DNA from 2 places in the Streptomyces sp. NPDC007945 genome. Region 2 is predicted to be linked to the other one. Evidence: riboswitches for the same ligand, from Rfam matches in the RefSeq annotation. Region 2 holds a riboswitch; the other holds the start of a gene.

Region 1 (4,409 bases), on a different contig from region 2:
GCCTCGGGGGCCGCCGTGGGGGCCCGGGCCGGTGGCGGGAGGGGCTACGACGGTGAGCGCGGAGGAGGAAGGGGACGGCGGGTCGGCCGGGTCGGTCGGGTCGGTCGAGTAAGCCGGGCCGGTCCGGCCGGCGGTGGGCTCCGTGGCCGGATCCGTGGGTGCTGCCGTCCGGGCCGTCTGGGCCGTCTGGGGCGTCCGTGTCGCCGATTCCGACGGTTCCGACGGTGTCGTCGGTTGCGACGGCTGCGGTGTCGTCGGGGTCGGGGCCGGGGCCGGTTTCTTGAGCTCCGGGGTCGCCGTCCGGGTGACCTCCAGGTCCGCCACGGGCACCGAGAAGGCGAGGGCGGCGGGCACGTAGGTGTCGCCGTCGGTGGCGAAGGACAGGTCGGCGGAGGTCGCTCCGACCGGGATCGCGCCGTCGGGGACGTCGACCTCCTTCGCGTCGATCGACAGGTTGTCGACCAGGTCGGGGGAGACCGCGCCGTCGCCCTCCCCGGCGAAGAAGTCGTCCGTGGTGCCGGCGGAGGCCCCGGTGACCTCCTTCCCGCCGACGAGGAACCGGTCGCCCGGGGTGCTCCGGTCGCCCTCGTACGCCGTCACGCTCGCCCGCGCCTTCCCCGGGGCGCGGCGGAAGCCGTCCACCGTGACCGTCGTCGCCGGGGAGCCCGGGCGCTGGACCACGTGCCCGCCGAGGAGGTGGACGGAGCGCCGTTCCGGTGCCTTCGCCGGGTCGGGGCCCGGGAAGCGGTGGACCACGGTGAGGGACCAACCGGCGACGCAGCCCTTGCCGTTCGGCGCCCAGACGCCGCTCACGCCGACCGCGAGCGGCGCGTCCGCCCCCGTGACGCCCGCGAAGGCGGCGGTCACGTCGGATTCGCCCGTGTAGTAGTGCGGGCCGTGGGCGTCGGCGGGGTCGACGACCATGCTGTCGATCGAGACGGGAGCCGCCGCCCGCGCGCCGACCGCGAGCAGCGGGGCCGTCGTGGCCGGGTCGCCGGGGGACGGCGCCACGTCGGCGCCCGAGGGGGCGCAGCGCTCCAGCTCCGCGCCGCCGGTCGCCCGGTACGTGCCGTCGTTGCCGCCCCAGGAGAGGCGGGCGTACGCCACCTCGGCGCCCTCGGGAAGCCGGACCCGGCCGGTGCTGGAGCCGTACGCGCCGCCGGTGCGGGCGGTGTCGAGGCGGCGCGTCACGAAGGTGTCGTTCGTGTCCGTGCCCTCGCCCGCGGTGGCGGCCGCGCAGCGGGCCGCCAGGTCGGCGGGGGCCGCCGGGCAGCCCGTGACGGTGTTGCCGACGGTGGTGAAGTCCCCGTAGAGGGACGCCTGGTACCGCTCCCCGAAGGGTTCGACGACATCGGCGGCGGCCGGCGGGGCCGCCGCCGCCGGCCAGAGCGGGCCCGCGGCGAGCAGACCCACCGCGAGCACCCGGAGGAGCGAGTGTGATGATCCGAAGCGCATAAAAGGGAAATGTAGGCACATCCCATGATTCACGGACGTTACGCCACGCGCTGCGCCCGTACGCCCCCGGCGCCCCTACGCCACGCGGCGCTGCGCGTACTCCGTGATCTCGGCCATCGGCGGGCGCTCCTCCGTGTCCACCGCGTACGTGTGCGGGACGAAGCCGTCCTCGCCCCGCTCGAACTGGGTGATCCAGGGCCGTACGAGATGGCCCCGGGAGAGCCGCAGCTGCGCCGTGCGGTAGATCGCCGCCGCCATCCGGCCCAGTGCCTGCCCGTCCTGGTGCCGGTGCTTGCGGACCCCGACGTCCACCTGCGCGAGGGCGTCCAGGCCCACCGTGTGCAGCGCGTCGACGAGCAGGCCCAGCTCCACCCCGTAACCGACGGGGAAGGGGAGCCGTTCGAGCAGCGAGCGCCGGGCCGCGTACTCGCCGCCCAGCGGCTGCACGAAGCCGGCCAGCCGCGGCCAGTGCAGATTGAGCAGGGGGCGCGCCACCAGCTCCGTCACGCGACCGCCCTGACCTGGGATCTCACCCGAGCCGGGCCCGTCGGACCCCGTGTCGAAGGGGCGGTCGTACATCGCCTTCACGAACTCGACGTCCGGGTCGGTGAGGAGCGGGCCCACGATCCCCGTGACGAAGTCCGCCGAGAAGTCCCTCAGGTCCGCGTCCACGAAGCAGACCACGTCCCCGCCCGTCGCCATGAGCGAGCGCCACAGCACCTCGCCCTTGCCCGGGAGCGTCGGGATGCGGGGGAGGACGTCGTCGCGGGCGACGACGCGCGCGCCGGCCGCCGCCGCGACCTCGGCGGTGCGGTCGGTGGAGCCCGAGTCGATCACCACCAGCTCGTCGACGAGCGGCACCGCCTCGGTCATCAGCTCGCGCCGGATCACGCCGACGATGTCGCCGACCGTCGCCTCCTCGTTCAGCGCGGGCAGCACCACGCTGACCGTCGTCCCCCGCTTCGCGGCGAGCAGCCGCTCCAGGGGTCGGTCGGACACGGACCAGGACCGCCGGGTCAGCCAGCGCTCCACTTCTTCCAGCAACGTGATCTCCATCTCGCGGATCGGACGACCGTCTCCACCTTCGAAGCCTTCGGTTACAGTCTTGAACAACGCGGATGCCCGATGCATCTCGGGGTGCCGCCCGCGTCTCACAATCGAATACCGCTCATCCAGAGGGGCAGAGGGATACGGCCCGTTGAAGCCCCGGCAACCCTCCAGTCGGTTTGTCTTGCGCCAGCGAGGCCCCCGACTAGGGAAGGTGCCAAATCCGTCTCATGGCGAAATGCGTCATGAGGAAGATGAGGAGAAAGGGCCTCGCCTCCATGGCTGTACAGACCTCCGCACCCGCTGCCCCCGCCGCCGACGCCTCCGGCGCCACCGTCGATCTCGGTCCCGCGTCCGGGCTTTCCTGTCGCGAATGCGGCGAGGTCTTCGCCCTCGGCCCGATCTTCGCCTGCGAGCTCTGCTTCGGTCCCCTCGAAGTCGCCTACGAACTGCCCGTCGGCGACCCGGAGGAGCTGCGGAAGCGCATCGAGGCCGGCCCCGCGAACATCTGGCGCTACGCCCCCCTGCTGCCCGTCCCCGCCGACGTCGCCGACAAGCCGAACCTGAACCCCGGCTGGACCCCGCTCGTCAAGGCCGACAACCTCGCCCGCGAGCTCGGCGTCGCCCCCGGCAAGCTCTTCGTCAAGGACGACTCCGGCAACCCGACCCACTCCTTCAAGGACCGGGTCGTCGCCCAGGCCATCGAAGCCGCCCGCGCCTTCGGCTTCACCACCCTCTCCTGCTCCTCCACCGGCAACCTCGCCGGCGCCGTCGGCGCCGCCGCCGCCCGCGCCGGCTTCCGCTCCTGCGTCTTCATCCCGCACGACCTGGAGCAGGGCAAGGTCGTCATGGCCGGTGTCTACGGCGGCGACCTGGTCGCCATCGAGGGCAACTACGACGACGTCAACCGCTTCTGCTCGGAGCTCATCGGCGACCCGCTCGGCGAGGGCTGGGGCTTCGTGAACGTCAACCTCCGCCCGTACTACGGCGAGGGCTCCAAGACGCTCGCGTACGAGATCTGCGAGCAGCTCGGCTGGGTCATCCCCGACCAGCTGGTCATCCCCATCGCCTCCGGCTCCCAGCTCACCAAGATCGACAAGGGGCTCCAGGAGCTCATCAAGCTGGGCCTCGTCGCGGACAAGCCGTACAAGATTTTCGGCGCCCAGGCGGAGGGCTGCTCCCCGGTGTCCACGGCCTTCAAGGCCGGCCACGACGTCGTGCGCCCCCAGAAGCCGAACACCATCGCCAAGTCCCTGGCGATCGGCAACCCGGCCGACGGCCCGTACGTCCTCGACATCGCCCGCCGCACCGGCGGCGCGGTGGAGGACGTGAACGACGAGCAGGTCGTGGACGCGATCAAGCTGCTCGCCCGGACCGAGGGCATCTTCGCCGAGACGGCGGGCGGCGTGACCGTCGGCGTGACCCGCAAGCTCGTCGAGGCCGGCGTCATCGACCCGAACCTCACCACCGTCGTCCTCAACACCGGTGACGGGCTCAAGACCCTGGACGCCGTTGCCGACAGTTCTCAGGCGACCGCCACCATTCGCCCGAGCCTGGACGCGTTCCGCGACGCGGGCCTGGCCCACTGACACCCGCCGACACCCGTACGGAGAGCATCGACATGGCCGTGAACGTCCGCATCCCCACCATCCTCCGCACCTACACCGGCGGCCAGGCCGAGGTCCCCGCCGAGGGCGCCACCCTCGCCGAGGTCATCGCCGACCTGGAGAAGAACCACACCGGCATCGCCGCCCGCGTCCTGGACGACCAGGGCAAGCTGCGCCGCTTCGTGAACGTCTACGTGAACGACGACGACGTCCGCTTCGAGCAGGGCCTGGAGACCGCCACGCCGGACGGCGCGGGCGTCTCGATCATCCCGGCCGTCGCCGGCGGCTGCTGACGCTTAC
Region 2 (4,409 bases):
GCCGGACGAACAAGAACGTCGTCGGCATGCCGCTGCTCCCCGTGTACATGGCGAAGGCCGGAGGCTTCTTCTTCCTGGTCTTCGGCGTCATCGCGGTGATCGCGGCGATCGCCTCGATCAACCCGATCTGGGCGCTCGGCCCGTACCGCCCGGACCAGGTGTCCACCGGCGCCCAGCCCGACTGGTACATGGGCTTCGCCGAGGGTCTGATCCGTGTCATGCCGGGCTGGGAGATCAACCTGTGGGGCCACACGCTGGTCCTCGGCGTGATGATCCCGCTGGCGATCTTCCCGCTGGTCCTCGCCGCCATCGCGGTCTACCCGTTCATCGAGTCGTGGATCACGGGCGACAAGCGCGAGCACCACATCGCGCAGCGCCCGCGCAACGCTCCGACGCGCACCGCCTTCGGTGTCGCCTGGATCACCGCGTACATGGTCATGCTCGTCGGTGGTGGAAACGACCTCTGGGCGACCCACTTCCACCTGTCGATCAACTCGATCACCTGGTTCGTGCGGATCTTCTTCTTCCTCGGCCCGGTCATCGCGTTCGTCGTCACCAAGCGGATCTGCCTCGGCCTCCAGCGCCGGGACAAGGACAAGGTGCTGCACGGCCGCGAGTCCGGCATCATCAAGCGCCTGCCGCACGGTGAGTTCGTCGAGGTCCACGAGCCGCTCAGCCAGGGCGAGCTGTACAAGCTCACCGCGCACGAGCAGTACGAGCCCGCCGCGCTGCCGCCGGCCGTCGACGAGAACGGCGTCCAGCGGAAGATCGGCGCGATGGAGAAGCTCCGGGTCAAGCTCAACAGGGGCTACTACGGCGACGACAACCAGGTCGCCAAGCCCACCCTGGAGGAGTACAAGGAGATCCAGAGCGGCCACGGCCACCACTGAGACCCTCCCGACCTCCTGACACAGGTCGCCACGGCGAGAGCCCCGTCCATTCGATGGACGGGGCTCTTTGCCGTACCCGGGGCTCGATAGGCTGGACCCCGCATCCGACGCACGATCACCAGGAGCTGCCATGAGCGCTGTGACCCCCGCTGGAGGACCTACCACGGCGGGCCGCTCCTGGCCCGTCCTCCTGAACGGCCTCCTGGAGGGGAAGGACCTCTCCGCCGACGACACCGCCTGGGCGATGGACCTCATCATGAGCGGCGAGGCGACCGACGCCCAGATCGCCGGCTTCATGGTGGCGCTCCGGGCCAAGGGCGAGACCGTCGAGGAGATCAGCGGGCTCGTCCGGACGATGTACGCGCACGCCAACACCATCGAGGTGCCGGGACCGGCCGTCGACATCGTCGGCACCGGCGGCGACGGCGCCAAGACCGTCAACATCTCCACGATGGCCTCGATCGTCGTCGCCGGCACCGGCACCAAGGTCGTCAAGCACGGCAACCGCGCCGCCTCCTCCGCCTCCGGCTCCTCCGACGTCTTGGAGAAGCTCGGCATCAACCTCGACCTCACCCCCGCGCGGGTGGCCGAGGTCGCCGAGGAGGCCGGCATCACCATGTGCTTCGCGGTGAGGTTCCACCCCTCGCTGCGGCACGTCGCCGCCGCCCGCGGCCAGCTCGGCATCCGCACCACCTTCAACGTGCTCGGCCCGCTCACCAACCCGGCCCGGGTGCGCGCCCAGGCCGTCGGCGTCGCCGACCCTCGGATGGCGCCGATCGTCGCCGGCGTCCTCGCCGAGCGCGGCAACTCGGCCCTGGTCTTCCGCGGCGACGACGGCCTGGACGAACTGACCATCACCGGCACCTCCCGGGTGTGGGTGGTCCGGGACGGCGCCGTCCGCGAGGAGGTCTTCGACCCGAAGGACGTCGGCGTCGACTACGCGCCGCTGGAGGCGCTGCGCGGCGCCGACGCCTCCTTCAACGCCGACGTGGCCCGCCGCCTCCTGGCCGGCGAGACCGGTCCCGTACGGGACGCCGTGCTGCTCAACGCGGCGGCGGCGCTCACGGCCCTGGAGCCGGGCGAGGGCACCCTCGCGGAGCAGCTGAGGGCCGGGATGGCGCGGGCCGCCGAGTCGATCGACTCCGGTTCCGCCCGCGCGGCCCTGGACCGCTGGATCGCCGTCAGCAACGCCTGAGTCGCCCGCCGCGGTCCGCGCGACCCCCGTTCCGGAATGCGGACGGGGTTGCGCGGACCGCGAGCGGTGGCATACGTTCGGCGACAGGTCATGAGTGACAGCCCTCAAGCCCCGGCTGGCTGTCCGGCAACCCTCCGTCCGTGGCGGGGTGCCCCGGGTGAAGACCAGGCCGTGGACAGCAAGGTCCTCGGCAAGCGCGGACCCCTGCGCCATCCCTGGGGTCCTGGTCCTCGAGGGAGCGGTTTCGTGAGCAAGCGAATGCGCTAGGGCCTCCGGCCCCTTCTTCCCACCTCCGTGCGGCCCCCGTCTCCTTCGGTGTCGCGCGTCGAGGCCAACACCCGTACGCGGTACGCCGGTCGGCGTCGCCCTGCGGGTCCTTCACGCCACTCGCCTGAACGCCGGGAGATACCGCCATGTCCGCACGCCCGCACGCCTCCGCCGATATCGCCGCCGCCGACACCGCCGCCGAGACCGGCGAGACCGCCGAGGCCTGCTGCACCGGGCCGCTGCCCGTGCTCGGCCGGGACGTCACCGTCCCGCTCGTCACCGGCGGCGAGGTCACCTACGCGGCCCTCGACTACGCGGCCAGCGCCCCCGCCCTCCAGCGCGTCTGGGACGACGTCGCCGCCTACGCGCCGTACTACGGCAGCGTGCACCGGGGCGCCGGCTACCTCTCCCAGCTCTCCACCGACCTCTTCGAGCAGAGCCGCGCCACCGTCGCCGCGTTCCTCGACTGCCGCGACGGCGACCAGGTCGTCTTCACCCGGTCCACCACCGACTCGCTCAACCTGCTCGCCCAGGTGGTCCCCGCCGACTGCCGGGTCTTCGTCTTCGAGACCGAGCACCACGCCTCCCTGCTGCCCTGGCGCGACGCCCGGGTGACGTACCTCGACGCCCCGCGCACCCCGGCGCAGGCCGTCGAGACCCTGGAGCGGGCCCTCGCCGACCGCGACCCCCACGGCCCCGCCCTGGTCTGCGTCACCGGCGCCTCCAACGTGACCGGCGAGCTGTGGCCGGTGCGCGAACTCGCCGCCGCCGCCCACGCGCACGGCGCCCGGATCGTCCTGGACGCCGCCCAGCTCGCCCCCCACCACCCGGTGTCGGTGAAGGATCTGGACGTCGACTGGGTCGCCTTCTCCGGACACAAGCTGTACGCGCCCTTCGGCTCCGGTGTCCTCGCGGGCCGCGCCGACTGGCTCCAGGCCGCCGAGCCCTACCTGGCCGGCGGCGGCGCCTCCCGCACGGTCACGCGACGCGTCGGCGGGGAGGGGGCCGGGGGCGTGGACGTCGAGTGGCACACCACCGCCGCCCGCCACGAGGCCGGCTCCCCGAACGTCATCGGCGTCTACTCCATCGCCTCCGCCTGCAAGGCGCTCACCGAGGCCGGCTTCGACGCCCTCGTCGCCCGCGAGCGGCACCTCATCGACACCGTCCGCGCCGGCCTCGCCGAGGTCCCCGAGGTCCGCGTCCTCTCCCTCTTCGGCGACGACGCCCCGCGCGTCGGAGTCATCTCCTTCGTCGTCGAGGGCTGGAACAGCTCCCACTTCGCCGCTGCCCTCTCCGCGGAGTACGGCATCGGCGTCCGCGACGGCCTGTTCTGCGCCCACCCGCTGGTCCGCACCCTCCTCGGCTCGGACCCCCAGGACCCGGGCGAGTGCGGCGCTCCCGAGGCGGCCGCCCCGGGGGAGCGTTCCCTGAACGCCATCCGCGTCAGCTTCGGTGCCGGTACGCCGGACGAGCACGTCGAGCGTTTCCTCGGCGCCGTGAAGGAGCTCGTCAGCGATGGCGCCCAGTGGAAGTACCGCACGGAGGACGGTCGCTGCGTCCCCGACCGCGGCTGACCCGACCGGTTCGGGCCACGCGCCGGCTCCCGCGTCGGGCCCGTCCGCGGGCCGTCCGACGCCGGTCGACTCGCGGTGCGTGATCACTCTTCGAAGACACGTGCGGGCACGGGAGGAGGGGCCGCGACGACGCCGGCGTCGCCGGGGCGACGCCGGCGGTGGTCCGCCTTCGGCCCCGGCTCAGGACTCCAGGCCGATGGCGAAGGCCGCCTCCAGATCGTGCTGCGAGTACGTGCGGAAGGCCACGTGGGTGTCGGTGCCCTCGACGCCCGGGATCTTGCTGATCCGGCCGGGGATGACCTCGGCCAGGTCGTCGTGGCGCGGCACCCGGACCATCGCGATGAGGTCGTACGTACCGGTCACCGAGAAGACCTCGCTGACGTTGTCGAGCGCGGCGATCGACTCCGCGATCTCGGGGATGCGGTCCACGCTGGTCTTGATGAGGACGATCGCGGTGATCACGGCTGGCTGTCTCCCTCGGTC

What was found. A riboswitch is a leader RNA that binds a small molecule or an ion and turns the genes downstream of it on or off. The one in region 2 is predicted to bind S-adenosylmethionine.
Region 1: another riboswitch for S-adenosylmethionine. It lies ahead of thrC (threonine synthase); the one in region 2 lies ahead of ACFZCF_RS01610 (aminotransferase class V-fold PLP-dependent enzyme).

What each region holds. Positions count from the first base shown of each region.
Region 1 is NZ_JBIBJV010000012.1:64,349-68,757, forward strand. Features, by position in the region: gene ACFZCF_RS28990 (hypothetical protein) at 1-1,455, opposite strand, end outside; gene ACFZCF_RS28995 (glucosyl-3-phosphoglycerate synthase) at 1,531-2,499, opposite strand; SAM riboswitch class I at 2,621-2,763, shown strand; gene thrC (threonine synthase) at 2,748-4,091, shown strand; gene ACFZCF_RS29005 (MoaD/ThiS family protein) at 4,124-4,402, shown strand.
Region 2 is NZ_JBIBJV010000001.1:349,240-353,648, reverse strand. Features, by position in the region: gene ACFZCF_RS01620 (cytochrome bc complex cytochrome b subunit) at 1-890, shown strand, start outside; gene trpD (anthranilate phosphoribosyltransferase) at 1,021-2,085, shown strand; SAM riboswitch class IV at 2,172-2,288, shown strand; gene ACFZCF_RS01610 (aminotransferase class V-fold PLP-dependent enzyme) at 2,499-3,926, shown strand; gene ACFZCF_RS01605 (Lrp/AsnC family transcriptional regulator) at 4,107-4,388, opposite strand; gene ACFZCF_RS01600 (rhomboid family intramembrane serine protease) at 4,385-4,409, opposite strand, start outside.